Regions from separate parts of the Lysinibacillus sp. TE18511 genome, predicted to be linked through region 2. Evidence: riboswitches for the same ligand, from Rfam matches in the RefSeq annotation. Region 2 holds a riboswitch; the other holds the start of a gene.

Region 1 (15,735 bases), on a different contig from region 2:
CTCTATCGCTGATCCCCAAGGAGTCGCCCAACCTCCACTCCAATCAACTTATGTACACGGAATATGTTTTAATAGTTAAGAAAAAAACTATCTTTCTACAGAGGCATACCCTAATAGAAAAATAGTTTTTTGATTTTTATCCTAGTTTAAGATTCAATCCACGATTTTGGAGGTCCTATCCATCACTTTGACGTTTCTATCCACGATTTCGGAGGTTCTATCCATCACTTTGACGTTTCTATCCACGATTCCGGAGGTCCTATCCATCACTTTGACATTTCTATCCACGATTTTGGAGGTCCTATCCATCACTTTGACGTTTCTATCCACGATTTCGGTGGTTCTATCCATCACTTTGACGTTTCTATCCACGAGTGCCCTCTCTAACATGAAGATGATTTCCGTTCCAGGTACTTACTTACGGAAATCACCCCCTCGTTTTGCCGAAGAGTCATATTTATCTAATATGGTATCTTAATTTCATTGACTTAATAGTTTTCATAATAAAAAAACCAGTAGCTTTAAACACTACTGGTTTGATTAATTATTTATTATTATTCGCCTAGATCTGCATTATGGTAAACATTTTGTACATCTTCTAAATCTTCTAATGCATCAATTAGTTTTTCAAATTTCGCGATATCGTCACCAGTTAATGTTACTTCTGTTTGCGGCAGCATTGAAAGCTCTGCTACTGTAAATTCTTGAACACCAGCCGCTTTTAATGCTTCTTGTGTAGCAAAGAATTGTTCTGGCTCTGCATAAATAATTACAGTTTCATCTTCTTCTAGAATATCACGAGCATCAAGATCTGCTTCCATTAATATTTCAAGAACTTCATCTGCAGATTTACCTTCTAAACCGATAACTGCTGTTGAATCAAACATGTAGGCAACAGATCCACTGACACCCATATTCCCATTATTTTTACCAAATGCTGCACGTACATCAGAAGCTGTTCTATTTACATTATTTGTTAAAGCATCAACGATTAACATAGTTCCAGCTGGTCCGAAACCTTCATAGCGTAATTCATCGAAGTTTTCATCGCCGCCACCTTTTGCTTTATCGATTGCTTTTTCAATAATATGTTTAGGAACACTGTATGTTTTTGCTCGCTCAAGAACAACTTTAAGGGCACGGTTTGACTCAGGATCTGGCTCGCCTGATTTAGCTGCCACATAAATTTCGCGTCCGAATTTTGCATTAATACGGCTTGTACTTTGGTCTTTAGACGCTTTCTTTTCTTTAATATTGTTCCACTTACGACCCATTGTTTCCACTCTCTTTCAATGTTTAAGTTTATAAAAATCATAGATGCGCAGCTGCACATCTGTAAATGGTAGGTAAATCAATTATGCCTTGGCATAATTGCGTCCGGATTCGGCTTTGTGCTTGCACAAAGAACTCCTTTCCGATTCCGTGACATCCGCCGGAGGCTTTAACTCCTTTCAGCAGGTACAAAAGACACCGACTGAAAAGTTACCTAAACCAGCATTCATCCCACCAGCTATAGAGGAAGGAGACTCTGCTGAAAGAAGTTAAATACTCATCGTATCTTTACTCTGCAAATAATAACATAAATAATGATTACAAAGCTAGATATGCCAATGTTTAAGGTGACTTTCTTAAGGATTGATTGTCAAAAAAATAGAATTTTCAACATAACGTGTGGTTGATTTCCGTTCCGACCGGGCGCTTTGTTGCTGCTGCCGTTGCACTTTCGCACAGATAAAACATTGCTGACGCTACGTTAGCACTACGCTTTCGCACAAAGCAAAGCTTCCTTGGGGCGTCCGATGAACCGCTTCACTCGCGAGGCTCGCTCCAGGGTTTCAGGGCAACAGGATATTGGTCACGAAGGCGTTATCACAGGACGTGATGCTCTTAGCCTTCGTTCCTCTATCGCTAATCTCCAAGGAGTCGCCCAGTCTCCACTCCAATCAACTTATTTACATGACAAACGTTTTAACAAATGTCATAGCTAGCTTTCGGTGATGGATCAAAAAATGTGTCATCTATAGTCACTTTACAATTGGTTTTCTATTTTGATTTTTTCTAACAAGGCATGACAACCCTCTAAAACTAAATCATAGGTTTCTTGAAAATTTCCTGTATAGTACGGATCAGGTACATCTTTTTGATGATCAGTTAAATCTAAAAAGCGAAAAATCTTTGGTGAATCAGGATTGCCTAACATCGTTCGGCTATTACGTATATTACTTTCATCCATGCCAATAATGTAATCAAAATGGTTAAAGTCAGCCTTTTGTAATTGTCGGCCCTGCATCCCTTTCGTTGAGATGTCATATTCTTTTAGCTTATCTTGTGTTCCTCTGTGAGGAGGTTCTCCTATATGCCAAGAGCTTGTCGCAGCCGAATCTACTTCAATTCTATGACTTAAATGCTCCTTCTCTACCAAATCACGCATGACCGCTTCAGCCATTGGTGATCGACATATATTCCCCAAACATACAAAAAGTACTCGAATCATTTTTATGTCCTCCTACAATCAATTTCGCCTTGGCGTAATTGTAGCTGCCTTGCTGTCGCTACACATCTGTAGCTGACATTTCACCTCTTCAACAAAACATTTACTGAATGAAGACACCCAAAATCAACTTGATTCTGAGTGCCTTCTAAGTTGTCCCACATTTTACTGGCATGAATGATGTTTCACGTTATTTCTTTTCCGCTGTAACTCGCTTCTCTAATTCTTCAGTTAATGCTGCTAATTCATGCTCAAGGCGATGTGTAAATTCCTCGCGCCCTTCTTTACCTTTGCCTGTTACATAAAATGGCTCGCCATAAATTAGATAGCCTTTACCACGCTTAAAAAGATCACCAGCATTACGCGCACCAATATAAGCGGCTGGGACAATTTGTGCTTTTGCCAGCTGTGCTATTGTAATTGCACCTTGTTTTAAATCCGTACCTTCAGCATTTCGCGTACCAGATGGGAAGATCCCAACAATTTTACCCTCTTTCAATAACTGTGAAGGAATTTTAATAACGCTTGGTCCTGGATTGTCACGGTCAACCGGAAATGCATTTAAACGCTCTATAAGCCAGCCAAGACCCTTTATATCAAACAATTGCTTTTTAGCCATAAAGTGAATTTCCCGAGGGTATACTGCAACACCAAGATTTAAAATATCAACATAACCCGTGTGTGTACATGCAATAATAAACCCACCTTCCTTCGGTAAGTTTTGCTCTTCATATACACGCGCTTTTGAGCCCGATAATTTTAAAATCACTTTTACAACATTCGCTATAAATTTATACACTGTGTCATTCCTACCTTATTCAATAGTTACTCCCATTGTAATCGAAAATACCCATGTACTGCAATTGCATGTGAAATAAATCAATCATGTCTCGGCATAATTGTGTCCGGATTCGGCTTTGTGCTTAGCCCTGCAGATGTTTTTTGCGCGAAAGCGAAGCGGCAGCGGCAGATGTTTTTTGCGCGAAAGCGAAGCGGCAGCGGCAGATGTTTTTTGCGCGAAAGCGAAGCGGCAGCGGCAGATGTTTTATGTGCGAAAGCGCAGTGCCAACGTAGCGACAGCAACATGGTTTTGTCTGTGCGAAAGCGAAGCGTCAGCAACATGGTTTTGTCTGTGCGAAAGCGAAGCGTCAGCAACATGGTTTTGTCTGTGCGAAAGCGAAGCGTCAGCAACATGGTTTTATCTGCGCGAAAGCGGAGCGGCAGCGGCAACAACACGATGTTGGTCACTCAGGCGTTTTCACAGGATGTGAAGGTCTTAGCCTGAGTTCCTCTATTTCAGTAGGTGTTTAGGCACCTGCTGAAAAAAGTTAAACTCTTCCCACTAGTACATCCACATCAATCGTAATTTCTTCTAAATGGATATTGGCTTCCTCTTTTTTATGCCAGCCCATTGGTGTCATTTCAAGCAATGCCGGTACAAGCTCAGTAGCAAGCGGTACCGTATAAGTAATACGCTCCACACTAACATCGGCAAAGCTGTCTTTAAAACGGGCAACTATTTGTTCATTCGAATACGACTCTTTGGTAGAATCCGCATACAATTGCGCTCGAAGCTCATGTAAGTACTCACTTTGAGGCACAACCTTAACAACACAACCATTCTGAGTTAATAGACGTTTAAATTCTTCGTAATTGGCAGGAGATAAAATATTTAATATGGAATCGAAGCTTGATCTTGCAAATGGACTTTTCGCTAAATCACCAACACACCAAATTTGCTCTGGATAATGTCGAGCTGCAGCAAGTATGCCTTCTTTTGCTATATCAATACCAATGCCAATCCCTTGTTTCTTCGCCATAATACGTGCTAAATGTGAACCTTCACCACACCCTGTATCAAGCACGGTTTCTGCATTAGCAATTAGCTCTCCAATTTTATCTTCTACTAAATCATAGATCCCACTATCAATAACCGCTTTTCGAGATTCAAAGAGTTCTTTACTGTACTTAGAAATAGCACCATGTGTCAGCATATTGATATAGCCCTGCTTGGCAATATCAAATGAATGATTTGAGGAACATACTAGTCTCCCCTGTTCAAAAACACCAATTGACTCCTGACATATCGGACAAGCGAAAAGCGTTATATTTTCATCCATTAAGGCTGCCCCTGCAGCTCTTTTTGAAAGTGCCCCCATTAATTTACCTCCTTCTGTTCTGTAGGTGAAACAAGTGCGAAACGCTCCCACTTACGACTTCTCCATCTAAAGTATACAATAATCGCTCGTATCCATTCATCTGCCGAAATCGCGAGCCAAATACCTACTAAGCCCCAATCTAAAACAAAAACAAACAAGTAACCGAGTGGAAGGCTCATACAAACCATCGATAAAAAACCAATTTTCACTGGAAATCTCGCATCCCCTGAGGCACGCAAAGAGTTAATAACCACAATATTCATCGTACGGCCTGTCTCAAGCAGAATACTTAATGCTAGCACAGATGCTCCGATGGCTATTACCTCTGGATTATCAGTAAAAACGTGCATAAGCTGTTTCCGGAATATTGTCACAACTGCAACCATAATGATCGTAAAGATAAAAGCTGCACGCACACTTAACCAAAGCTGATGATAAGCTTCATCCTTTTTACCAGCACCAACATAACGTCCAATAATAATAGCTGTTCCTGTACCGATTGCAATCGCAAACAAATACGTAAACATCGAAATATTCATGGCGTATTGTCTTGCTGCAAGCGTCTCTGGGCCTAAGTACGTTGCATAATATAGGAAGACAATCTGACAAAACTGATAAAGAACTTGTTCAAATGCAGACGGCAAGCCTATATTTAATATTTTTCGAACATATTCCTTTGAATACTCGAAATAATAATCTAGCTTCAACCTGACTTCCAAGACTTGATACAACAGCCAGAAAAACACAAGAACTGCTAATCCACGACTTATAACTGAGGAAATAGCTGCACCTTTTACACCTAGCTCCGGTAATCCTAAGTTACCAAAGATTAAACCGTAATTTAATACAACATGCAGCACATTCATACCTAGTGATACATACATCGTTTGCTTTGTCCTACCATGTACACGGATAATCGCTGCTAACGCATTTATAATTGCCTGTAAAAAAATAAAACTTCCGATAATCACTAAATAGCTTTGTGCGTATTGAAGCACTTCCCCCTGCAAGTTCATCATCGTCATTAAATGACTTGAAAAGAAGAAAAATAAAATACTCATCACTAGTCCAACGATCAAATTCATCGTTACTGCTAAAGCGGATATCTTCGCAGCTTCCAAAAAACGCCTTGAGCCTAAATATTGCGACACAACAATAGAAGCACCATTACCAACTACTTCAAGTATTAAAATGGCAATATGAATATATTGATTGGCAGCACCAACCCCTGATACAGCATTATCTGATAGAGCACTGAGCATAAAAGTATCGGCTAGTCCCATCAACATAAATAAAAATACTTCTAAAAATATCGGCCACGTTAAATGAAACAAACTTAACTTGTTAGTCTCTTTTCTCACACTTTCTCTTATTGGATCTGCCAATACGTTTCACTTCTCCTGTACGCGTCATAAAATAATAGTATCTTATCATAGATTATTAGGCTGTAAAGAGTTTTAGTATTAATTATCAAAAAGATTAACACTTCACAAAAAAATCCCTTTCACGACCGTGTGAAAGGGTTTCCTATCAAGTTAAGCAATGCGCCTGTAATTGCGCACGCTTTTCTTTTGTTAGACCAAATTCTTGCTCTAAAAATGCTGTCTTTGAGCCAAATCGGTTATCCATCGCATCAAATGCCGCCTGTAAATAATCCTCACGGGCAGACATTAATGCATAAAATTGCTGTAATTCTCGATCATTGTAATCCTGCTGAATTGCCTGAGCCATCTGTTCTACCAAGGACCGTAAATGTATATTTGTATCTAAATAGTCCTCCATGATTGTTTCCTCAGGTACATCTAAAGCGAGCAAAATAAGTGCACCACCGATACCTGTTCGATCCTTTCCTACCGCACAATGATGTACAAGCCCTAAATTTTCAGGGTTTTGAATCGTTACCATTAACTCCTTAAACGAAGCATTATTAAAAGGCATTTGTGCATAAAATTCTCGGAACATCTCTGGATTTACAACCTTGTAAAAATCATTTCTTCCAGCGTTTGTAGGCATCTCAAAAGCATGATTGCCCTTTGCTGGAATTTGAATATATTTAGCTTGCGGGAAAATCGGATTAGGGTTATTTTGTGCCTCATGGTTGTCGCGATAATCAAAAATTGTTTTCACACCTAGCGTTCCAAAAAGCTCCTTATCTGCTTTCGTCATTTTGCCAAGCGCGGCTGAACGATAAAACAAGCCATTCTTTACAGAACGCCCATCTCTCGTCTTATATCCACCCATATCACGAAAATTATGAACAGCCTCAAACGGAATAATCTTCATATCAAACTGTTTCATTCACTGCACCTCCCTCTGTTAATAAACATTCTTATTTATATTCTATATAACAATTCGCTATAATACCAATTTTCGCACTAGGAAATGTCATCAGCTAGTCTCAAGCTGAGTGATGTAAGGTAATATCCGAGCACTTCTTCATCCACCTGAGCACTTTACCTCCCCAACCGAGCAACTATCATTAGATTCACCCAACATCAAAAAAGCTGCCCTTGATAAAGGACAGCTCTAAAATACTTTTCAATATAGTTTATTTAAATAACTCAGGATATGCTGCTTTTGCTACTAGCTCAACAGCTTCACCAATACGTGGACCTGGACGGTTTGAAATATCAGTATCTATATAATAAACCGCTTTGTTTTGAATGGCTGTGATTGAATTCCATCCATCACGTGCAAGAATTTCTCCCACTGAGTTTTCTACATAGCCTACTGTTGTTAAAATGACTTCTGGATTTTTCGCGATGACATCTTCCTCAGATACCTTTGCCCAGCTTTGAACGTCAGCAAATACATTTTTCACATTTGCAGCATTTAAAATCTCTTGTTGGAATGTACCAGAACCAGCTGTATAGATGTCTGGCTTTGGACCAATTTCTAAGTAAATATTTTTTGGTTCTTTTACATCTTTGACTTTTGCCTGGACTTCCGCAATTTTAGCTTTAATATCTTCATTTAACTTTTCGCCTTTATCTTCAATCCCCATGACAGATGCAATTTGTTGGATATCCCCGTAAACATCATCAAATGAAGCAGCCGATTTGATGGCAAAAACTTTAATTCCTACATCTTCAAGAGTTTTTAGCGCATTTAAGTTTTCATCATCATCACCACCAGTTATATAGGCAATAACGACATCTGGCTTTAACGCTAAAATACGCTCACTATTGAATTTTGTAGAATCAGAAACGCGCTCAATTTTTTGTGCTTCTTCTGGATACGTATCATACTCAGTTGCACCAACGATTTTATCGCCAACGCCTAGAGCAAATAAAATTTCTGTATTACTTGGTTGTAATGAAACAATAGTTTTCGGTACTGCATCAAACGCTACTTCTACACCACGATCATCCGTAACTTTATAGCTTGTGCTCTCAGTTTGTTGCTCGTCCTTAGAAACAGTGTCTTTGTTAGCATCCTCTTTTGTGCCGCAGCCTACTAATACGAGTGCTAACATTAATACAGAAAGCCATTGTAGATTAAACAATTTCTTCATTTCATTGATTCTCCTTTTTCTTTTTCATTGGGTATGACTTACTAATAAACGGTATTTCAGCAATACCAGCGCGCTGATTCATATAGACAGCCATAACAAAAAATATATTGGCTAGTAATCCTAAATAATCAAATAGAATAGCTGGTACTTCCCGTTCCTCAGAAACTTTGTGTAGAATACGGTATGATTTTTTCGCCTCACTACGACATACATGTAATGCAGCAGCAGCCTCTGTTCCTTGCGGTAATACAAAATTCTGAATCTCATCTTTCACATGACTAACATAAAAATCATAACGAACACTAAGCCACGCTAAATCATCTTCAGTTACTGCTAATTTCCCTCGGACGGAGCCATTTACATGGTAAGCCATTGGCAAAATAGCTAATAAATCATCTGCCACTACCCTTACTGTCTCTTTATTTACTGCTACTAAAGCGACACCCATATGTGTTGTAAGACTATCTGTTCGAATTTCAAAATCTACTGTTGATGCCTTTTCACGCATAAATGGATAGCAAGAATAACGTGCATCTTTTTTCAAATCTAGTCCCCGCTTTCCTTCGTGAAAAATTCTTACTAAAAGTGAGTATACATAAAAAAACGTCGACCCTACTCCTAAGGGACGACGAAAATAGCATAAATAGTGTCGCATAGACACGACAAAGCCTATGTATTTGCCGCATATCCTCCTAGCTTCCGAAGAGTATCTATACGTTCAAATAAAGGTCGGTCTCCTGGCTTGTACATCCAATCATGTCATGAGTCATAAAAACTTTCCCATCCGATATTCCGACAGTGGTATATCTTTTATGATTCCTGTACTTACAGTTGCGGAAACAGCTTCGGTCTTTCACCGAATTCCCAATTATGCTTGTTAACACCTTTATTTTGCAAGAATAATTCACTTGTAAAGCAGTTTAACACATATTGATAGGAAAAAATAGCTTTGAAATGAACGGAAAACACATGAATACGAACAATAGTAAGCCTATTTCTACATAGCTATACAAAATGATTCTCTAATCTATATTCAAGAGATTTATAGTTATGGCTCTTCAACTTGACTGCACATTCTGCGAGGGAACGCTCTCTGCAAACGTATCCTCCCTCCACACTAGGTGCTATCATCAGCATACTTCTTTAATCAAGAACAGATTCTAGTATTGATTCAAAGTTTTATAAAATTTTTTCAATAGCTTGCTCAACATCTAGCTGTGAATCTGTAGGTTCAAAGCGGGCAACTGTCTTACCATTTGTATCTATTAAAAATTTCGTAAAGTTCCAGCGAATATTACGACCGTCTAAAAAACTAGGCGCAATTTGGATAATTGCTTCCGCTAACATTTTTTCCTGCATACTTGCCTTGCCAAATTCGCGATAATCTATCTCGTGCTTTAAATAATTGAATAATGGGTGTGTCGTATCTCCATTTACCTGCACCAGTTCAAAAATTGGGAATGTTACACCATAGTTGATTTTACAAAGGTGAGTAGTTTGTTCGCCATCCTCAGGATTTTGATTATCGAATTGATCACAAGGAAAACCTAAAACGACAAAATTATCCTTCCCATATTTATCATACATTTTTTGTAAGTCTTCAAATTGATATGTAAAACGGCACTTGTTTGCTGTATTAACGATTAACAGCGTTTTTCCTCGATAAGTTTCCATTGATAATATCTCACCGTTTGGCTTCTTGACTAAATAATTATAAATGCTCATTGTTTAACTCCTTTTATTTTTTCCTATTTGTCAGGTGTGGTGATGGGCCTTAAAAATAGGCATACGTTAGCACAAAAAATCCTATTATCGGTCAATAATAAACCTATATTTTCCTACTCAGCACGCCTGATATATTATAAACTATTTCTCTATTAACGAAAGAATTTTCACAAAAAAAATAGCCATTCCACGTCTTTAATGGATGGCTTTCATATATTTCTTTTTGTATTTAACATCTTTTTCTTCCGCAATTAAACGCTCCGCAATTTTTAATAGCTTCGGGTCTTTCGTTTCATCAAATAGCTTTTTAAAAGATACAATAATATCATAGCGCATTAATGCCGGTTGCTTTTCGTCTAAGCATGTTTGAAATCTTTTTGCCAAATATGAAACGACTAAATCTCTTTGTACCTGCCCCGCTAAACCTATTTTCCAAATTGCCTGCAAAGTAAGTCTCGCCGTTTCTGTTTTTTCATCATACGTCACTGCCCAAATCTTTAAGAAATCCTCTAATACTCTCTCTTCTGGATCACTTTTTGCTGCCAATGCGCATAAAAATTGTGCCGCGCTTGCACGAACATGCCCATTTTTGTATGTAAGAGCCTGAATAAGTTGTTCCCAAACTGCATATGTCCAATCAACTGGTTCCTGCATTATTTTCATCAATTCTTCGAAAGATTCATATTGAATATCGCGGTCACGTTCTGTTAAATTACTAAAAAGTTGCATAATCCCTTTTTCCATGATTCATCCCTACCTTTATTGTTTCAGACCGTAATAATATTTTTATGTTTTATGGTACACTAAACTTACTTTGCGCAAAGAAGGTGAGTTTATGAATAAAATTAATTCTAGGAAACTGATTTTTAGAATGATTATGATTATTACTTTAATTGTAGCTGCATATTTTATTATCCCAGTTTCCGTTCCCGTTATATTAGCTGGTGTTACTGCATTTTTTTTAGAGCCAATTGTTATGTTCTTTAAACGGCGATGGAAAATGTCTCGAAAAATTGCAGTTGCGTTTATTTATATAGTGAGCGTTATTTTAATTTCCATCATTTGCTATTTTACTATTACACAACTTATGTCGCAAATAATTTCAATTTCAAAGCAAGCTCCCTATTATATTTCAAAACTATCAGAAATGTGGCTTAGTATGCAAGAAAACATTTCTAAATACACAGAAGACTTCCCTCCTGAAGTAAGTGCCTCGCTTCAAAATACAACAATGGATTTCATAAAGAAAATCGAAGAATCTTTTTTAAACTTTTTTAATTATACTAAAGTTACAGCCTTCTTTGCTGAAATCCCAAGCCTATTTATCAGTCTTCTTGTTTATACGATTGCTCTATTTTTATTTATGTTAGATTTACCCAAGTTAAAACAGATCACCTATAAATATTTAAAGCCTAGCACTGCAAATAAATTGAAAATCGTCGCGAATCGTTTAAAGGATGCTATTTTCGGCTATATGAAGGCACATTTACTCGTTAGCTTTATTATCGGGGGCGTCACACTTATTGGGCTGTTACTAATCCAACCAAAATACGCAATAACGATGACAATTATTATATGGCTAATTGATATTATTCCTTTTCTCGGTTCTATTATTATTTTGGCACCATGGGGGCTTTATCACCTATTAGTAGGAAATATATCTATAGCTGTAAAATTATTCATCCTAGCTGCTATTTTACTCATTATTCGTCGAGTAGTCGAGCCTAAATTAATGGGTCACCATATCGGTTTATCAACTTTACCTACATTAATTGCCATGTTTATTGGTCTTCAGTTATTTGGTGTGATCGGTTTACTCGCAGGACCTTTTGTCATTATTTTCTTTATTGCATTAAAAGAAACAGGTATTATCAAGCTGAATTTTAAAATATAGCATTTTATCTAAACATCAATTCAATCATCCTCAAACAAAAAAAGGTCATCTTTGTATTTTTTCTTTACAAAGATGACCTTTTTGTCATTTCAATCGTCTATATAATGTAAGGCTTATTGAATACGACCGAAGCCTACTAAATATTGATTCCACCAATCAAGTGATTCAATGACAACACCTTTATTTTGAGCATCAATCATCGTGTTGTTACCTAAGTAAATACCTACATGCGCTACGCCTGAACCATAGCTGAAGAATACTAAGTCACCTACACGTGCTTCGCTTGCTGAAATACGTTGTGTTGCTGAATATTGTTGTGATGCTGTACGCGGTAAAGATACACCTGCTTGCTTGTAAGACCATTGTACAAGACCTGAGCAGTCAAATCCTGTCGATGGGTTGTTGCCGCCCCAAACATAGCTAGTGCCTAGGAATTGTTTCGCAGTGGAAATAGCATCACCTGAAGATGCAGTACCTGAGCCAGACCCAACAACGACTTTTTGTGAATTACCTTTGTTACCTTTGTTATCATTGTTACCATTGTTACCGTTGTTGTCATTGTTAGCATTGCTGTCATTGCTAGCATTGCTGTTTGTTGCTTGTACAACTGGAGTAACTGCTTGAAGTGCACGTAAACGAGCTGCTTCTTCCTCTGCTTTTTTACGTTCTTCTTCTAAACGTTCTTCTTCTTGTTTCGTTGCAATTTCTGCCTTTAATGCAAGAGATTTTGCTTCGTTTTCAGCTTTTTTTACTTCCATTTCGCTTTCCTTTTGTTGAAGCTCTTGGAATTGCTTTTGAAGCTCTTTTTGTTTTTCATCTAAAGTTGCTTTTTGTTTCTCTAAGTTAGCCTTATCTGCTTCTTGTTGATCTACTAATTCTTGGTCGGCATCCATTAATGTTTTTACCGCTACGACACGGTCCATTAAATCTGCAAAGCTTTTTGATTCAAGAACAACATTTAAGTAAACACCCACAGTGTCATCTTGCGCTTGATACGCAGCCATACGCTCACTTAAAATTTTTGAACGTTGCTCAATACGCTTTTCAGTTTCTGTAATATCTGCATCAACGTCTTTAATATCTGTTTGTACTTTGTTAAATACTTTTACTTTTTCATCGATCTCTTTTTGTAAATTTGTTAATTCTTCTTGTAGCTTTTTAACTTCTGTATCTATTTTAGCTTTCTTATCAATCATTTGTTGAGATGTTTCTTCTGCGTGCACTTCTGTCGGTTGAACTGTGTTAAATAATAAGCCACCAGCTAGCGCTAATGCTAGCACCATCGACTTACGCCATTTATTGCGCTTACCCACGTTACTTCTTTCCCTTCATTAGTCAATTTCGCTCTTGGAGTTTTAATGTAATCAATTGAACGATTTATTTTGTAATTTCTTATATTTATATTAGCCTTTTAAAGTTTAGCATTATCAGCACAACTTTTATACTATTTCACACCTATTTAATCGTTTAGTAAAACTCGAAATATATTTGTAACATTCGTGTAAAATCTAAAATATTCTACAAAATACCGTTTCTTTCTACAAAATATCATTTTCAGCTACTTTCCTATTAGATTCACTCACTAATTTGTAATGTTTTTGTAATATTTCTCGACAACGTTTTGAACATAAAAAAAGGTAAGGGAACATCTCCCCTACCTATTGCTTCATAGAACGTAACGCTTGAATAGAAAGCCGAACTAACAGAATAGCACACAAAAATAAACCTATGTATGCAGCTGTATTTAAGTAAACGGCGTATGAATCGTGAATAAATTGTGAGATTGCTAAAAGTGCTACAGAAATAATGCCAAAGGTAATACCAACGAGAAGTAAGACCAAACGGGAAAACAGATTTGTAATAAAACGAGCATTATGCTCATCCGAAAAAACATCGTGATGTAAAATAATTTTTCCGCTCTCTACTCGTTGAATAAGCTGATCAACCCGTCTTGGCATTTTGCGTAATGTCGGAATAAGCATTGATAGTTCTTCTTGCAAGCGTTCCTTTGTTGCCATCGGTTCTTTAAATGGCTTTAGGAGAGATGCCCGCATATACGTGGATGAAAAATCTTTCGCTTCCATAAAAATATCAAAACGCGAATCAATTACACGTAATGTCCCATCCAATGTTACTAATGATCGTAACGCTAAACCTACTGCGGGATAGAAAGCAAGACCGAAATCACGGACAACCGTAAATAACGCATGTATTAATTCTTCTGTTGGAATTCGATCCACGTAAGAAATTTTCAACAAAATTTGATCAATGGCTTGCTCCATCTTTGCACGCTCTGCATGATCAGCATTTTCAACCAATAGTGTTAGACCATCATATAAAATATTTGAATCATTTAGCTGAATCCCCATTAAAAATAGCTTTAAGCCCTCTTGTTGTGTAGCCCCCAAACGACCAACAGCCCCAAAATCAAGGAGGATTGGTGTACCATCCTTCTCATCAATATGAATATTTCCCGGATGTGGGTCTGCATGAAATATACCCGAAAAAAGCATCTGCTCAAAGAAGGAATATAAAACAGTACGCGCAAACTGCCTACGATCAATTTCTAAACTATTAAAAACAGCCGCACCATCTGCAACACTTTTCCCCCGTACGTATTCCATGACAATAATATTTTCATCACAATATGCTGTATAGATTTTAGGAATACGCACCTTATAATCGCTTTTAGCAAGGGCATTAGTCACTTGCAATGTATTCCGAACCTCTATATCTAAATGAATTTCCTCGCGTAATCCATCTGCAAATCCTCTAGCAAGTTCTCGAAAGCCCAGCGATTCAGCCCATGTAGACTTGCTTGTTAGCCAATTAGAAAATTCCTCCAAAATCTCAAGGTCGTCTCGCATGATCCCCTTTATCTCTGGTCGCAGTAGCTTCACCACGACTTCATCATAATTCTTTAATCGCGCCTTATGTACTTGTCCAATAGACGCTGCCGCAATAGGCTCCATTTGAAAACTTGCAAATATCTCATTCACCGGCTTAGGAAGTGAACCTTCTAAAATTTGAGTTACCTGCTCTGACGGTAAAGGCTTCACACGATGCTGCAGCCTCTCCAATTCGTCAATAAAGATAGGTGAAAACAGTTCCTTACGTGTAGAAAGCACCTGACCAAATTTAATAAATATCCCACCGCATTGCTCCAAAGTAGACCTTAAAGCAATCGCAAGCTCCTTTTCATTTTCTCGTTGTCTTGCGTATTTAATCGTTTGCACAACACCATTTGTCACAGCTATTTTTAACACCTGTCGTAAGCGCTTTTGTTGTCGCCAGTAGCTACGAAGGCGCAACAATAAATTTTTTTGGTCATTACGACGTTCCCCAGCTGTAATACCACTTGGGTCAAAAAGCTCAAAAACAAGGTAGAGCAGCATAGAAATTAGCAGCATGCTACCAAGCCAAATAAGTGTACTGACCTCTGTCACCGTTTGCATCACTGTTTCAGATAAAAAATCTGTATGGCGCAAATAAGAATACCAGTAGACAAAGGATGTCAGCGTCACACTAATAACTACAGAAAGAACCCTACGAACAAAATTGATATTTGAGCCAATTAATCGACCACTTACAAAATAAATAATCCCTGATACGGCAATGATTTGGATTAAAAATTTCAAAAAAATCAACAGCGTCACCTCCGATGCTACTTCCTAATACTGCTAGTATAACAAATTACGATCTGTACTTCTTTTAATATAAAACGAATCCATTTTGAAAAAAGATCTCTCAAAATGGATTCTGTATTTTAAATATCTGTTTTTACAAAAAATTAATCACTCTTGTTACTTACTGTGTCATTCATCGGTTTGCGGCTTTATAATTGCATCTTTTTTCGGCATTGAATCACCATCTATATCTTCAAAAAATAGAGGCAGTCCTTCTGCTAAGACAGGGTGAATAACTTTAGTCGGATCTTGTCTTTGATGATGGA
Region 2 (15,735 bases):
CCAAATGGATTTGTTGATCCGTCATCGTTATTTCACCTGACTGCACACAGCGTTTTAGTAATCGCTCAAAAGTAGCAACCATTTCAAATTCCTTACTAAATACATAACGCTGCGCTTCTTTTGACAATGTTTTAGTTTCCTGATACATGATTGTTAGCTCATCAACCATACTATCAATTTGCAAGAAATACTCTCGAATCATTTCTTTTAACTCTTCTATAGTTCCTGCCTTAATCTCATAACTTGAAAGTCTCTCCATCGCATGGTGATAAATACTATCACATACAAGGTAAAGGACATCTTCTTTCGTACGAATATACTCATATAATGTTCCGATACTAAAACCTGCAGCTTTTGCGATTTCTCTCGTCGTGGCACGATGAAAACCTTTTTCTTTAAATAATTTAATGGCTCCCTCTATCATTTGTTCTCGACGAATGGCGATGAGATTTTCATCTTTTACCGTTGACTGTACTTGGGGTCTTTTATCTTTTTCTGTCATACGTTATTTTGTCAACATACGAGAGATAACAAGACGTTGAATCTCTTGTGTACCTTCGTAAATTTGTGTAATTTTTGCATCACGCATGAAACGCTCAACTGGATAATCTTTTGTATAACCATATCCACCAAAGATTTGAACCGCCTCAGTCGTTGCATTCATCGCAGTATCGCCAGCCATTAATTTCGCCATTGCAGATGCCTTACCATAAGGTAGGTTATTTGATTCTAACCAAGCCGCTTGGTATGTTAGCAGTCGAGATGCTTCAATGTGAGTTGCCATATCCGCTAATTTAAAAGATACACCTTGGTTGGCAGTAATCGGCTTACCAAATTGCACACGTTCTTTCCCATACTCAACCGCTGCATCTAATGCTCCTTGTGCAATCCCTACAGCTTGAGCCGCAATACCGTTACGTCCTCCATCAAGTGTTGTCATCGCAATTTTGAAGCCTTCTCCCTCAGCTCCAAGCAGGTTTTCTTTTGGAACGCGACAGTTATCAAAAATAATTTCAGTTGTAGGAGATGAACGAATTCCTAGTTTTTTCTCCTTCTTCCCTACCGAGAAACCTTCAAAGCCAGCTTCAACGATAAAAGCAGATGTGCCATGTTTAGCTTCTGGATCTGTTACTGCAAATACAACATATGTATCTGCTACTCCACCATTGGTAATGAAGATTTTCGCGCCGTTTAAAATATAATCATCGCCATCACGTTTTGCATATGTTTTCATGCCACCAGCATCAGAGCCTGATCCTGCCTCTGTTAAGCCATATGCACCAATATGTTTGCCTTCTGCCATTGGACGAAGATATTTTTGTTTTTGTTCCTCATTACCAAATTTAAAGATTGGCCAACCCGCAAGCGAAGTATGTGCTGATAATGTTACCCCCGTTGAAGCACATACACGTGATAATTCTTCCACAGCAATAACATACGCAAGATAATCAAAGCCTGCACCACCGTATTCTTCTGGCCAAGGAATACCTGTTAAGCCTAGCTCCGCCATTTTATCGAAAATTGCACGATCAAACTCTTCATTCTCATCACGTTCTGCTGCTGTCGGTGCTACTTCATTAATAGCAAAATCACGAATCATTTCACGTAATTGCTCATGCTCTTCTGTTAATTGAAAGTTCATTGTCCATTTCCCCTTTTTAGTTAGACTCTGTTATTGCTAAATTGTTAATTTTGATATTCGATCATGTTTCTGCGCTCTGCCTCGGGAAACTGAGCAGATCTCTTGGTTACCTGATCAGTTCTCCGGGTTACCCGAGCGTTTTCTTATAACGATCGACATCATCCTTGAAAAATCAACATTGCAACATAACTTCAGATCTTATTTAAGTAAATGTTTACTAATGACTAGTTTTTGAATCTCACTTGTACCCTCGTATATTTCTGTCACCTTTGCATCTCGGAAATAGCGCTCTACGGGATAGTCTTCTGTATAGCCGTAGCCACCAAAAATCTGTACCGCTTCTATTGCCGTTTGCACTGCTGTGCGTGAGGCAAAGAGTTTTGCCATGGATGCCTCCGCTCCACACGGCAACCCTTTTGAACGTAAATCTGCTGCACGATATACTAGTAATTTTGCTGATTCTACAGCAGTCGCCATATCAGCAAGCTTGAAGCCAACCCCTTGTTGTGCAGCAATAGGTTTGCCAAATTGTACACGCTCTTTGGCATAAGCAGTAGCTGCTTCTAACGCTGCTTCAGCAATGCCTAAAGATTGCGCAGCAATGCCAATACGTCCAACATCTAAGTTGGCCATTGCAATTTTAAAGCCTTCCCCTTCCTCCCCAAGAAGGTTTGCAGCTGGAATACGACAGTTATCAAATGTTAATTGGACTGTACGTGAACCGTGTAAGCCCATTTTATGTTCATCTTTCCCTATGATTAAACCCGGTGTGCCCTTTTCAACAATAAATGCTGAAATACCACGTGTTTTAGCAGCAGGATTCGTTGAGGCAAAGACAATATAAACATCTGCTTCTCCACCATTTGTAATAAACACCTTGGAGCCATTGATAACATAATCATCCCCGTCTCGTACCGCTTTTGATGGCAGTGATCCAGCGTCCGAGCCAGCACTAGGCTCTGTTAAACAAAATGCCCCTAAATATTCCCCGGCAGCAAGCTTCGGAACATAACGTTTCTTCTGTTCATCGTTGCCAAAATATATAATAGGGTTTGTTCCAACCGAAGTATGCACAGATAAAATAACACCCATTACTGCACTAACTTTCGATAGTTCATTTATAGCAATTATGTACGATGTAAAATCCATCGCAGAGCCGCCTAATTCTTCTGGGGTTGTTATCCCCATTAAACCTAATTCTCCCATTTGCGCAAGGAGCTCACGTGGAAACTCCCCTGCTTCCATACGCTCTACCCACGGTTCAATCTTTTCCTGAGCAAAACTTCGGACCATATCTCGCATCATTATTTGTTCATCTGTAAATCGTAAATGCATCTATTATGTCACCCCTAAATGTTGTCTCGTAACATTCCATTTCGCTTGAATCGCCCCATCCCCATAGGATTATTCGTAAACGTAAAAGCCTCTTCCAGATTTTTTACCTAACCAGCCTGCTGCTACATATTTACGAAGCAATGGACAAGGTCTGTACTTACTATCACCTAGGCCCTCATGTAAAATCTCCATTATGGATAGACATGTATCAAGACCAATAAAGTCCGCTAAAGTTAAAGGTCCCATTGGATGATTCATACCGAGCTTCATCACATCATCAATGGCTTCCTTCGATGCTACACCCTCATACAGTGCATAGATTGCTTCATTGATCATAGGTAGTAAAATACGATTTGAAATAAAGCCCGGGAAGTCATTTACTTCCACTGGTGTTTTCGATAATTTTACTGTCATGTCTTCAACAGCTTTGTAGACTTCATCGCTTGTGGCCAATCCTCTAATAATCTCTACTAGCTTCATCACAGGTACCGGATTCATAAAGTGCATACCGATCACTTGCTCTGGACGATTTGTGACAGCTGCAATTTCCGTAATTGGTAAAGATGATGTATTCGTAGCTAAAATGGCATGTGCTGGTGCAATCTGATCAATTTGCTTAAAGATGGATTGCTTCACTTCCATATTTTCCACTGCGGCCTCGATGATAATATCTACATCACTAGCATCCTGTAAATCTAGTGACATACTAATGCGACCTAGAATAGCCGCCTTCTCATCCTCAGTTTTACGACCCTTTTCGACATCACGTGTCAGGTTTTTCGTCATCACGCCTAAACCGCGCTCGAAAAATTCTTGTTTCATATCGTTCAATTTGACATCATAGCCAGCTTGTGCACAAACTTGTGCAATGCCAGAGCCCATTTGTCCAGCACCAATAACCATTACCTTTTGAATTCCCATCATTCGTGTCCCCCTGTTTTCGGTACTTCGATCATAATCGCATCGCCTTGCCCTCCACCTGAGCAGATAGCAGCAATTCCGATACCACCGCCACGACGTTTTAATTCATGTGCAAGTGTTAAAATAATGCGTGCTCCAGATGCTCCAATTGGATGACCTAATGCAACTGCACCGCCGTTCACATTGACCTTTTCAGCATCTAAATCTGCCAGTTGCTTGCTCACTAGAGCTACTGCCGCAAAGGCTTCATTGATTTCGATGACATCAATGTCCGCTAATGATTTACCCGTCTTTTTCAGTAATTTGTTAATAACAAGCCCTGGTGTTTGTGGGAAGTTTTCTGGCTCAATAGCAAGCTCTTCATGGCCGATAATAACCGCAAGTGGCTCTCTACCTTCACGCGTTGCACGTTCCTCACTCATTACTACTAAGGCACATGCACCGTCGTTAACGCCAGGTGCGTTACCTGCTGTTATCGTTCCGTCCTTGTCAAAGGCTGGCTTGAGCTTTGCCAGTACCTCCATTGATGTACCCGCTCTTGGTGCCTCATCTGTATCGACTTGAAGCGGTTCTCCCTTACGTTGCGGAATTTCCACAGGCACAACTTCCTCAGCAAAATAACCTTTGTCAATTGCTGCAAGTGCACGTTCATGGCTACGAACAGACCATGCATCCTGCTCCTCACGGCTTAAAGAAAATTCGTTCGCTGTCGTATTACCGTAGATTCCCATATGTGGTCTTGCCTTATCAAAGGCACATGTTAAGCCATCATATAGCATGCCATCCACCATTGTTGAATCGCCCATGCGTAAGCCTGTTCGACCATTTTGTAGATAATACGGTGCATTGGACATTGACTCCATACCACCCGCGATAATCACTTCTTCGTCCCCTAATCGAATTAGCTGATCGGCTAGTGTTATAGCACGCATTCCTGATGCACAAACCTTGTTAATCGTTTCTGTTTTCACCGCTATTGGTAAATTTGCTTTTATTGCAGCTTGCCTTGAAGGAATTTGGCCCTGTCCCCCTTGTAAAACAGAACCTAAAATCACTTCATCCACTTCATCAGGCGAAATTTTCGCTTTCTCAAGTGCCCCTTTTATGGCGATTGCACCTAAATCACTTGCGTTTAATGCTGATAGTGAACCTCCAAACTTACCAAATGCAGTTCTTGCTCCTGCTAAAATTACAGCTCTATTCAAGTAAAACACCCCTTTTGTTTTACGTTCTAGAAGAAGTATCAGAGCATTTTTGTTGACTGAACGCTCGCTCGACCTCTTGCGATGAAAAATGGGAGTATCAACTTCAACTCCCATTTCCATTTAATCTTATTCTACAAAACAATTATTTATTGTGCAATTTATATTTTTCAGATAACTAAAATATTTCTGCAATAACTATCATTTTTCTGCGTTAGTTTCTGCATTCTTGTCTTGTTCGACACTTTCTACAGAAGCTACTACTTCTTCAGCCATTACATCTGCTGCCTCTTCAACTGAAATTTCAACAGCTTTCACCTTTTCACCAAACACAGAACGCTCTAATAACTCTGCAACATCGAATGTACCGATTGAATCCTCAACCTCTTTTGCCTTTGTGCCATCTTCAAGCATTGTTAAACAGTAAGGACATCCAGAAGAAATTACTGATGCGTCCGTTGCTAAAGCTTGCTCTGTTCTTGCTACGTTAATACGGTTGCCGACATGCTCTTCCATCCACATTAATCCGCCACCTGCGCCACAGCACATTGCTGTCTCGCGATTACGCTCCATTTCCACAAGCTTAACACCTGGAATACCACGTAGTATTTCTCGTGGCGCATCATAGACATCGTTATAACGGCCTAAATAACAAGAATCGTGGAAAACAATTGTTTCATGAACTTCGTAATTTAACGCTAGACGATTTTCATCAATCAATTCGTTCAATAGCTCGGTATGGTGATAAACCTCGCCCTTCCAGCCAAAGTCTTGATATTCATTTTTAAAGATATTGTAAGCATGCGGATCGATTGTAACAATTTTCTTTACGTCGTTTTTCTCGAATTCATCAATATTCGCTGTAGCAAGCTCTTGGAATAAAAACTCATTTCCTAAACGACGAGGAGTATCCCCTGAGTTTTTCTCTTTATTTCCTAAAATCGCAAACTTTACGCCAGCCTCGTTTAATAGGCGACAGAATGCTAATGCAATTTTTTGTGAGCGGTTATCAAATGCACCCATTGAGCCTACCCAGAATAAATATTCCATTTCCTCGCCTGATTTTTTCAGCTCTTTCACTGTCGGAATATGAATTGTTGGATCTAGGTCACGCCAATTTTCTTTTTCTTTACGGTTCAAGCCCCAAGGATTGCCTTGACGTTCGATGTTTGTCATCGCGCGTTGTGCATCAGGGTTTACTTTCCCTTCAGTCATTGTTAAGTAACGGCGTAAGTCAATAATTTTATCGACATGCTCATTCATAACAGGACATTGATCTTCACAGTTACGACAAGTCGTACATGCCCAAATCTCCTCTTCTGTAATGACATCGCCGATTAAAGAAGGGCTGTAGATATCTTCAATGACTGCGCCTTCAGCACCAGCTGCCATCGCTAACTGATTCCCCTTTGTATTAGCAAAGAATTGATAAGGTACCCAAGGTTTTTGCTTTGTCACAACAGCACCAGTAAACGTTAAATGATCACGCAGCTTCACGATTAAATCCATCGGCGATAGCATTTTCCCTGTTCCTGATGCTGGACACATATTTGTACAGCGTCCACACTCTACACAAGAATATAAATCTAGCATTTGTTTTTGTGTAAAGTCTTGAATACGTCCAACACCAATTGCCGGAATATCCTCTTCATCTTCAGCATTTTCTAATGCTTCAAAGTCGATTGGTGTTAGAGTACCTGTACGATCTAAACGATTCATGTACACATTGATTGGACTTACAATCAAGTGGAAGTGCTTCGATTGTGGTACATACACTAAGAATGTTAATAAAATTAATAAATGCGCCCACCACATCACGTAGAAAACAACAGCTGCTACTGATGCTGGTAGGAAGCTAAATATAGCTGCAATGCCAGAAGCAACCGGCTCTGTATAACTTAGTTCTTCACCATGCCAAATTAACCCCATACCATTTGCAAGCAATGTTGATAACATTAACCCACCAATGAAAATTAAGACAAGACCATTTTTCCAGCCTCGTTTTAGACGTACTAGCTTTTCTACATAGCGACGGTAAAATGCCCACACGACCGCCACTAAAATCATTAATACCACAAGCTCTTGGAAGAATGTAAAGACACTATAGAAAATGCCAAGTGGCAGATGTGATCCAGGTACTAACCCCTTCCAAATTAAATCAATAGCGCCTAGCTGCACCATTAAAAATCCATAGAAGAACATGACGTGAATTAAACCACTCTTTGGATCTTTTAATAGTTTATTTTGGCCAAATACATTGACCATAATATAACGAATACGTTCTTTGACACTTTCATCAAACTCAACTTTTTTCCCCAATTGCACAAACTTATAACGTGTTTTTAACAGATAGAAGAACAATCCTCCTGCATAAAGCACAACCACGACTGTTAGAACAATATTTGCAATTACTAATGGACTCATGGTTGGTCCCCCCCTTTAGTTTGTCGTAATTTTCTCTCTTTGTGGTGAATTCGCTAGCTCATACGTAAATGTACGTCATCATTATATTCCTATTCTAATAAATGAGTGAGCATTCAGTCAACATAAAACGGAAATATTTCTGATAATTTTATATTCTTACATTTTACAAGAAAAAAAGCCACCCTGAATTTTTAAAAGGACATGAAACAGCTAAAGAATTTCATTTTTTTATATTATAAATCTATTTTTTGTTGGGTATAGAAAATCAAAAAAGCCGATTTGCATCATGTTTTTGATGACAAATCGACTTTTTCAATGCGCTAAATTTTAAAATAGCTGTTTCTTTTTAAAACTAATATGCTCTTTCAATAAAAGTTTAAGATGACATTTGTATAAAAACTATGCCATGTAAATAAGTTGATTGGAGTGGAGACTGGGCGACTCCTCGGGGATCAGCGATAGAGGAACGAAGGCTAAAACCATCACGCCCTGTGATAACGCCTTCGTGACCAACATCCTGTTGCTGACGCTGCGTTTGCACTACGCTTTCGCACAGAAAACATTTGTTGCCCCGAGACCCTGCAGCGAAGCGGCTCATCGGACGCCCCCAGGAAGCTCTGCTCTGCGCGAAAGCGAAGCGTCAGCGGCAAATGTTTTATCTGTGCGAAAGCGAAGCGTCAGCAACAAAGCGCCCAGTCGGAACGGAAATCAACTACACGTTTTGCTAATGAGCGTAATTTGCCATAAATAAATTTCAGGCTATTTTTTAAAGACATTACCGCTTCGAATATATTCAACATCCGCAACTTTAAGTCTAAAATTAACAACTCGTGCAGCTGCAAATAAATAGTCGGATAGACGGTTTAAATACTTTTGCACAATTGTCGGTACGTCTTCAATTTCCTTCATAAGCGTTACCATTTGTCGCTCTGCTCGACGCGCTACTGTGCGAGCAATGTGTAAGGTTGCAGCTGCTGGTGCACCACCTGGTAAAATAAAGCGCTGTAATGGTGGCGCTTCATCTGACAATGCATCAATCCGAGATTCTAACACTTCAATTGGCTGCTCTGCAAGCTTATAATGACGTTCCTTCATGACATTAGCGAGGTCGCCGCCTGCATCAAAAAGTTCGTGCTGAATCGTTTCTAAATCAATTAGAATATCCTTGAATAGCTCACGATCTAATTCACTTACTGCCTTGCCAATAAAAGAATTCAACTCATCAATTGCCCCGTATGTCTCTACGCGCAAGCTATCTTTGTCGACACGTCCACCTATAAGACTAGTTTTCCCCGTATCGCCTGTTTTCGTGTAAAGCTTCATTTCTCTCATCTCCTAAAATTATTTTATCAATTTCGCCTTGGCGTAATTGCGTCCGGATTTTGAATTGTGCCCAGGCCTGCACGACGCAGGTCAGTTAGCCGTTTTCGCAGGATGCGAAGGTTTTAGGCTAACATCCTTATATTCATTCCTTTGAAAATCCGTGACATCCGCCGGAGGCATTATCTTCATTCAGCAGATGTTTCTGCTGAATGAAGATAATTTTTTATTGCCTGCACCGTTGTTTCAAAAACACCTTTACCAATTAACTTGCCTACAGCTGTAATTGGACCACCATACTGCATCTCTTCCCCTTTTTGTGTCGCTGCAATTAATAAACTATCGGTAGCAGTACCTGTTGCAATCGTACCACTAAGCTCATCACGAATACCTTCTGACTGCAATGCCTTTGTTTTCGCCTCATTAGCTGTCATCATTGCTTGGAAAAATGCTTCTTCTGATAAACAACCATTTATGATGACCCATGTATTTATAGTACCAATATATGGTTCATCTTGTCTTTCATGAGCACGTGACACATCAACGGCATTGCCGACTCCAGCTGTAACAGCAACAAATATGCTACCAAAGGAAGCTTTAAATTCATTTATAGCTACAAGATTTGTCGGAACAGCTGTTAACATAACGACTGTACCGGTAGGTGAAAAATGCTCCTTTTGTAAAAATTCAGCGACCTCTTTCTTTACATCACTAATGACATAATCTATTGGTACAGAGCGATTTAATAAGCAATCATACCAACCAATACCTGGATTATGTACAGCTGAGGAAACCGTTTTTAACGGCAACTCTGATTGAAGCTGAATGTAATGCTCCGTAACAGTAAAATTTTCGTTTTTGATGACAGCACGTTGCTGATGTTCGACTGAGGCTGGCATCATTGTAATTTGAGGCTTTGGAATTTCAGGATGTGCATAAGTTGCTACTCGCGCATGATAGACGTCTTCAATTTGCGAAGCAATTAATACTTCATGTGGCGCTCCAAATGCTCGCATCCTTCCGCCTTCCATTAGTAATAATTCATCACAATAAAGGGAAGCTAAATTCATATCATGTAGTACCATAATAACGGTTAAACCGCATTCAATTGCTTCCTTTCGTACCATATCTAAAATTTGACGTTGATGGGCAATATCTAGATGGTTCGTTGGCTCATCTAGCAGTAATATTTCCGCCGTTTGGGCAAGAGCCTGGGCTACAAAAACTCTTTGTTGTTCCCCGCCTGACAAAAATTCCATCGATGTCTGTTCATAACGTTTCACACCTGTTTGCAGCATTGCATGTTGGATTGCTTGTTCATCTCGTTCAGTCCAACTTGAAAAGAAGCCTGTTTGATGGGGATAACGTCCAAGTGATACCGCCTCACGTACACTGTTTGAAAAGGCATTCGCATGTAATTGTGGTAGCACTGCCATTTTTTTTGCCAACGCACGTGCATTATAAGCGCTAATATTTTTACCGTCTACTACTATAGTGCCTGCAGTTGCTGGCAGTATGCCACTCATTACTTTTAATAGTGTGGATTTCCCACTACCATTCGGTCCTAAAATCCCTAGTACTTTTCCTTTTTCAACGGAAAAACTTATATCCTGAACGATCGGCACATCTTCATAGCCACCAGAAAGATGTTCAACAACAATCATGCCCGTCCCCCCTTGCTTCTACGTTGCTTATAAAAAATATAAGAAAAAACGGGCGCCCCAATAAATGCAGTAATTACGCCAATTGGTAGCTCTCTTGGCATAATAATTGTTCGTGCTATTAAATCACAAATAATGAGCAAAGTTGCCCCATTTAAAAATGATAATGGCAATAAATGACGATGATCTGAACCCCAAAGCATCCGCGTCATATGGGGTACAACTAAGCCAACAAAACCAATCGTACCAGAAACTGCTACAGCTGCTCCTGTCAACATTGACCCGCCTACCAAAATTATATATTTACTACGCTTAACATGAACACCTAAATGTTTCGCGCGTTCCTCTCCATATAACAAAACATTTAACTCGCGTCTTTGTGTCCAAAGCATAATTGAGCCAATGATCACAAACGGAATAATCATTTGAACAAAAGGCCAACCTCGCATCGATACTGAGCCGAGCAACCATCCCATAACTTGTCGTAGCTCCTCACCAGATAATGCAATCATTAAGGAAATTAAGGAACCTAAAAATGAACTAAAGATGATCCCTGTTAAAATAAGAGTCTCCATTTTTAGTGAGCGGTCTACTATTCTAGCAAAGCCCATGACAGCTACCATCGTAAATATTGCACCTATCATACTGAAGATTGGTAATGCATAATGGCCTACTACCGGGATTGATATACTAAAGAAAATCGTCATCACTGCGCCAACTGATGCACCAGAGGAAACACCTAACGTATAAGGATCTGCCAAAGGATTTTTTAGTAAGCCTTGAAAAGCTGCCCCTGCAATGGCAAGAGATGCTCCGACAAGTCCCGCCAACAGGACTCTAGGTAAACGAATTTTCCATAAAATATTGGCAGCTGTCTCATCAGCCGCCTTATTCCACAATACTTCTAGTGGAATATGAACTGAGCCTATCGCTACGCCACACCAGATGCTAATAATTAGAAGCGTAATTGCTGTTACATAGGCTATAATCGTTCTACTCATTTAAAGGCTCTCCCCCTTAGTCTATCTGTGCCTATATTCAACGACTTGTTCTTCTGATTGATCGATACATTTTGGCTTGAAATCGCCTAATATTGAGAATTTATCGACATCCATCTTACAAAACAAATACCCCTCATCCAAAAAAGATGAGGGGATCAAATTTGCACAAAAATACGTATACAAAATCCACCACCCTATCCTCGTAGGCCGCAACGTGTTTTCTATAAAGGCAGGTCTCCTGGCTCGTGCTTCATTCGCTTTTTCAAGCCTTCCCGAAATTTTCAGTGGCGCAGATTGAAAAAACTCACACATACAGTGGCGGGACCGCATCGGAATAACACCGATTTCCCTTTTCACTTTACATAAGTAAAGAACCTTTATAATTTTCAGTTGATATAATTATACATGAAAAAAAAAGAGGCTGGGATAAAACTGGTCAATACCTTAAAAAGCGCAAGAAATCAATTTTAGAAACGTTGATTTCTCGCGCTTTTCTTATGTGATTTTTTTAAATTTTGCTATATCCCAGACTCTAATCTATTAGACTATATCTAAAAAATACTGAACGGTTTTCATTGGCGCACCAATTTCTCGCAATGACCATGTGCTCTCTAAATAAATATCTGCTAGCTTTTCATATTTACCGCCGAATCTATGTGCCCATTCGACTGCTACAACACTTTCATATATATGTGCCATTTTTTCTGCAACCTTTTTTGCATCGAACGTTTTCGTTGCTTCATCCAAACGACTAAATGTTTGCAAAGTCAAGTCTAGTTTTACTAATTGTTCTGCTACAATTGCTACTAATAGACTGTCAGCTAGTTTTTCTAGACGTTCCTCCATGATACGAACAAATAATTCATGCGCATGAAACTTATCTACTAAACGAATGAGCTCTAATGCTAAAATATTGGCAGTTCCTTCCCACACAGTCAGCACCTGTGCATCTCTTAATAAGCGAGGTGTAACAAAATCCTCAATATAACCATTCCCTCCGTGCAATTCAATCGCTTCACTAGCATAATGTACCGCTTGCTCTGCCGTTTCTTTTTTCATGATCGCAATATACAAGCGATTCATAATGATGTCCTGTTCATTGCCCTGTCCACTTGTTACTTTATCGTACAGCTGAATAACATCAAAAACAGTGGCAACTTCTACATGAAGCTTGGCAGCAAATTTCCCTAATGTATCCTGAATCATAGGATATTGCGTTAAAGGCTTACCGAATGCATGACGATTGGTTACATAGTGCTTCGCCTCTAGATAACCGCGACGCATAATGCCAATAGAAGCAACAGCATTGCAAATTCTTGATAAATTAAGTGCCTCCAGCATATAATAAATCCCTTTATTCGGCTCACCGACAACATAAGCTAGTGCGCCATCAAATTCCACCTCACCAGAAGGCACTGCTCGAACACCAAGTTTATCCTTTAAACGTCGAATGCGGAGGTTGTTCACAGTGCCATCCTCATTCCGCCATGGAACCGCAAATAATGTTAAGCCTTTTGAGCCTGTCTGTGCCCCCTCCATACGGGCCAATACCATCGCTACTCCACACATTCCTGCGTTAGATGCGAAATATTTCTCACCAAATAAACGATACTGGTTGCCGTCTTTTCTCGCCTCTACAACATTCGCACCAACATCAGAACCACCTTGACGCTCCGTTAAAAATGTAGCTCCCTCATATAACTCGGTATCTCCTGTTGCACAGACATGTGGTAAAAAGCGCTCCTTCACCTCATCACTTGCATAATGATCGAGTAAATAAGCCGTTGCCATTGTTAAAGTAACAGGACAGTAAAAGCCTGGCTCAGTATGGGACAGTAAATAGCCTTGAGCAAAGCTATACACATAATTGCCCTTTCTACCTAATTGCGGAATATCCTTATGCACATAGCCAACAATACCGGTATTGTATGTCTCTTCAATCGTTTTTTTATAGCCATCATTAACCCAGACCTCTGACACTTCTTCACCATATGCGTTATACCTTTGTAAGCGAGGTTCACCCTCTCTATCCGTATGTTTCGCTCTCACATCAATATCTCCAGCACAGAGCCCTCCGAAATCTGTTAGCTCGCGTGTTGCATATTCTGCAAACTCTTGATCTAGCATCATTTCTAAAATCTTATGAAGTGTATCCTCATCTTTAAAAAAATTCGTTGTTTTCATTTCTTCCTGCTGTAAAACCTTCATGCTATCTCACCTCTTGTCCCTTCAAAGATTGTTTTAATATTTTGCCTGCTGCATTTCGTGGTAGCGCTTCCATTTGTTCAAAGAGGCGTGGTATTTTATATTTAGCAAGACGCTCCTCTAAATAATTTATAAGATCATTTTCAGCAATTGCCTTTTTAGAAGCATAGACGGCCTTCACCGTTTCTCCCCATTGTGGATGCGGAACACCTATTACAGCTACCTCAAAAATCCCGTCATAGCTTAACATACTATCTTCTATTTCCTTCGGATAAATATTAACACCGCCTGAAATAATAACATCTTTTTTACGATCAACAATCCAAATATATCCGTCCTCATCCATACGCGCTAAATCTCCTGTTTTAAGCCAACCATCTATAAATGCAGCCTTTGTTGCGATGTCATCCTTGTAATAGCCCAACATATTGCCTTCACCAAATAACACAATCTCTCCAACTTCACCAACGCCGACATCTTCTCCATTGTCGTTGATAATACGCAGCTCCGTGCCAAGTGGTGCACGCTGACCAATACTCCCCGCCTTCGTTTCATGCTCCCTACCAAACAATAACGAACCGCTTGGACCAGCCTCCGTCAAACCATAAACACAAGTTAAATGAGCTGTTCGGAAAGCCTTTTCTATCAAGCGAATTTCGTTTTGTGATAACGGCGCACCTCCATAAATCCACCATTTCATCGAAGATAAATCTGCTGTTTGCAATCTCGGCATTTGAGCAGTTAGCAAATAGGCGACAGGTGCACCAAAGAAATGCGTTGTCCTTTCCTGCTCGATTGAATCAATACACAAATCAGGTGTAAATGTTGGTGTTAGCACATTTGTTGAGCCTACAAGTACGCCTGCCATAAAAAATAAATGTAGCGGAGCTGAATGCGTCAACGGCATCATGAGAAGGATTCGGCTTTCAGGCTTTACTTCCATTTCTACTGCAATCATTTGTGCTACAGTTAAAATATTGCGATAGCTAAACAACACACCCTTTGGTTTTCCCGTTGTACCCGATGTATATAAAATCGTCGAGACATCATCTTCATTCAACTGACAATCAATTGTTTGAACGCTTGTATGTTGAAGAAGTGTTTCATAATTTAGCCAACCAGCATGCTCTTGTCCTGTTTTGATTTTTAAAGGAACGACCGTGATGTTTTCGACTGCCGCAAAAATTGCTTCATGAACTAGAATAGCTTTAGCGTCTGCATGCTGCGCTACATATTCGACCTCTTGCAGCGTAAATTTCGCATTTACTGGAACGACAATAGCTCCAATGCGCTGTATTGCAAAATAGCTAACAACAAACTCTACAACATTTGGCATAAAAATGATGACTTTATCGCCTTGTCGTACACCTTGCTCTAATAAAGCATGACTAAAATGTGTCACTTGCTCATCCAAATCACGATAGGTCACTCGTCTGCCTTGACAAACAACCGCTTCGCTCAAAGGATACTTGCGCGCATTTCGTGCTAACAAATTCGAACTATTCATCGTACATCTCTCCCTTTAAAGTCGCTAATTTTTTAGTAAACACACCTTGCAATTGCTGTAACTCATTTTTCATTTGTGCAAGCTCTGCTATTTTGCTATCTATTTCTTGAATTTTTTGTTCCCCATATTCGACCGTACGCTCCAATTGCTGAATGCCTGTGCGGTCAAAATCAAACAGCAATACCATCTCCTTAATCTCCTCAAGTGAAAAACCGTAACGCTTTCCCCGAAAAATAAGCTTAAGCTTCGCCAATTCTTTTTTTGAAAAGGTTCGTTGATTAGTAGATGAACGATTGGGATTAAGCAGCCCAAGCTCCTCATAATAACGAATTGTCCGTGTTGAAACATTAAACTGCTTAGCCACTTCTTGAATCGTCTTCAACTTCATCTCCCCCTTCACATTTTCCATCAGTATATCATTGACGCTAACGTAAACTTCAACAAGATTTCTGAATCTTTAAGAAAATTATTGATTTAAGGAGATGAATGGGGATGTTTCGATGGAGCTGTTCTTCAG

Evidence for each region. Region 2 has a riboswitch for cobalamin ahead of ACVWXS_RS07265 (FecCD family ABC transporter permease). Riboswitches for the same ligand answer to the same signal wherever they lie in the genome.
Region 1: it holds a riboswitch for cobalamin, as region 2 does, so the genes downstream of both, ACVWXS_RS01910 (hypothetical protein) here and ACVWXS_RS07265 (FecCD family ABC transporter permease) in region 2, are expected to answer to the same signal.

The regions. Positions count from the first base shown of each region.
Region 1 covers NZ_JBSSFD010000002.1:97,809-113,543, forward strand. Annotated here, with positions in the region: gene ACVWXS_RS01865 (hypothetical protein) at 188-478, shown strand; gene ACVWXS_RS01870 (YebC/PmpR family DNA-binding transcriptional regulator) at 555-1,274, opposite strand; gene ACVWXS_RS01875 (low molecular weight protein-tyrosine-phosphatase) at 2,030-2,494, opposite strand; gene ACVWXS_RS01880 (lysophospholipid acyltransferase family protein) at 2,682-3,290, opposite strand; gene ACVWXS_RS01885 (hypothetical protein) at 3,469-3,762, shown strand; gene ACVWXS_RS01890 (putative RNA methyltransferase) at 3,820-4,650, opposite strand; gene ACVWXS_RS01895 (MATE family efflux transporter) at 4,650-6,035, opposite strand; gene ACVWXS_RS01900 (tyrosine-protein phosphatase) at 6,181-6,948, opposite strand; gene ACVWXS_RS01905 (ABC transporter substrate-binding protein) at 7,199-8,164, opposite strand; gene ACVWXS_RS01910 (hypothetical protein) at 8,166-8,708, opposite strand; cobalamin riboswitch at 8,875-9,067, opposite strand; gene ACVWXS_RS01915 (glutathione peroxidase) at 9,344-9,889, opposite strand; gene ACVWXS_RS01920 (hypothetical protein) at 10,085-10,633, opposite strand; gene ytvI (sporulation integral membrane protein YtvI) at 10,725-11,783, shown strand; gene ACVWXS_RS01930 (C40 family peptidase) at 11,897-13,096, opposite strand; gene ACVWXS_RS01935 (ABC1 kinase family protein) at 13,442-15,430, opposite strand; gene ACVWXS_RS01940 (M23 family metallopeptidase) at 15,599-15,735, opposite strand, start outside.
Region 2 covers NZ_JBSSFD010000007.1:9,115-24,849, forward strand. Annotated here, with positions in the region: gene ACVWXS_RS07220 (TetR/AcrR family transcriptional regulator) at 1-502, opposite strand, end outside; gene ACVWXS_RS07225 (acyl-CoA dehydrogenase) at 506-1,642, opposite strand; gene ACVWXS_RS07230 (acyl-CoA dehydrogenase) at 1,841-2,977, opposite strand; gene ACVWXS_RS07235 (3-hydroxybutyryl-CoA dehydrogenase) at 3,047-3,898, opposite strand; gene ACVWXS_RS07240 (acetyl-CoA C-acetyltransferase) at 3,898-5,103, opposite strand; gene ACVWXS_RS07245 (heterodisulfide reductase-related iron-sulfur binding cluster) at 5,302-7,524, opposite strand; gene ACVWXS_RS07250 (hypothetical protein) at 7,946-8,275, shown strand; gene ACVWXS_RS07255 (cob(I)yrinic acid a,c-diamide adenosyltransferase) at 8,284-8,847, opposite strand; gene ACVWXS_RS07260 (adenosylcobinamide amidohydrolase) at 9,033-10,508, opposite strand; gene ACVWXS_RS07265 (FecCD family ABC transporter permease) at 10,505-11,506, opposite strand; cobalamin riboswitch at 11,718-11,900, opposite strand; gene ACVWXS_RS07270 (acyl-CoA dehydrogenase family protein) at 12,047-13,714, opposite strand; gene ACVWXS_RS07275 (class I adenylate-forming enzyme family protein) at 13,716-15,218, opposite strand; gene ACVWXS_RS07280 (MerR family transcriptional regulator) at 15,211-15,600, opposite strand; gene ACVWXS_RS07285 (hypothetical protein) at 15,719-15,735, shown strand, end outside.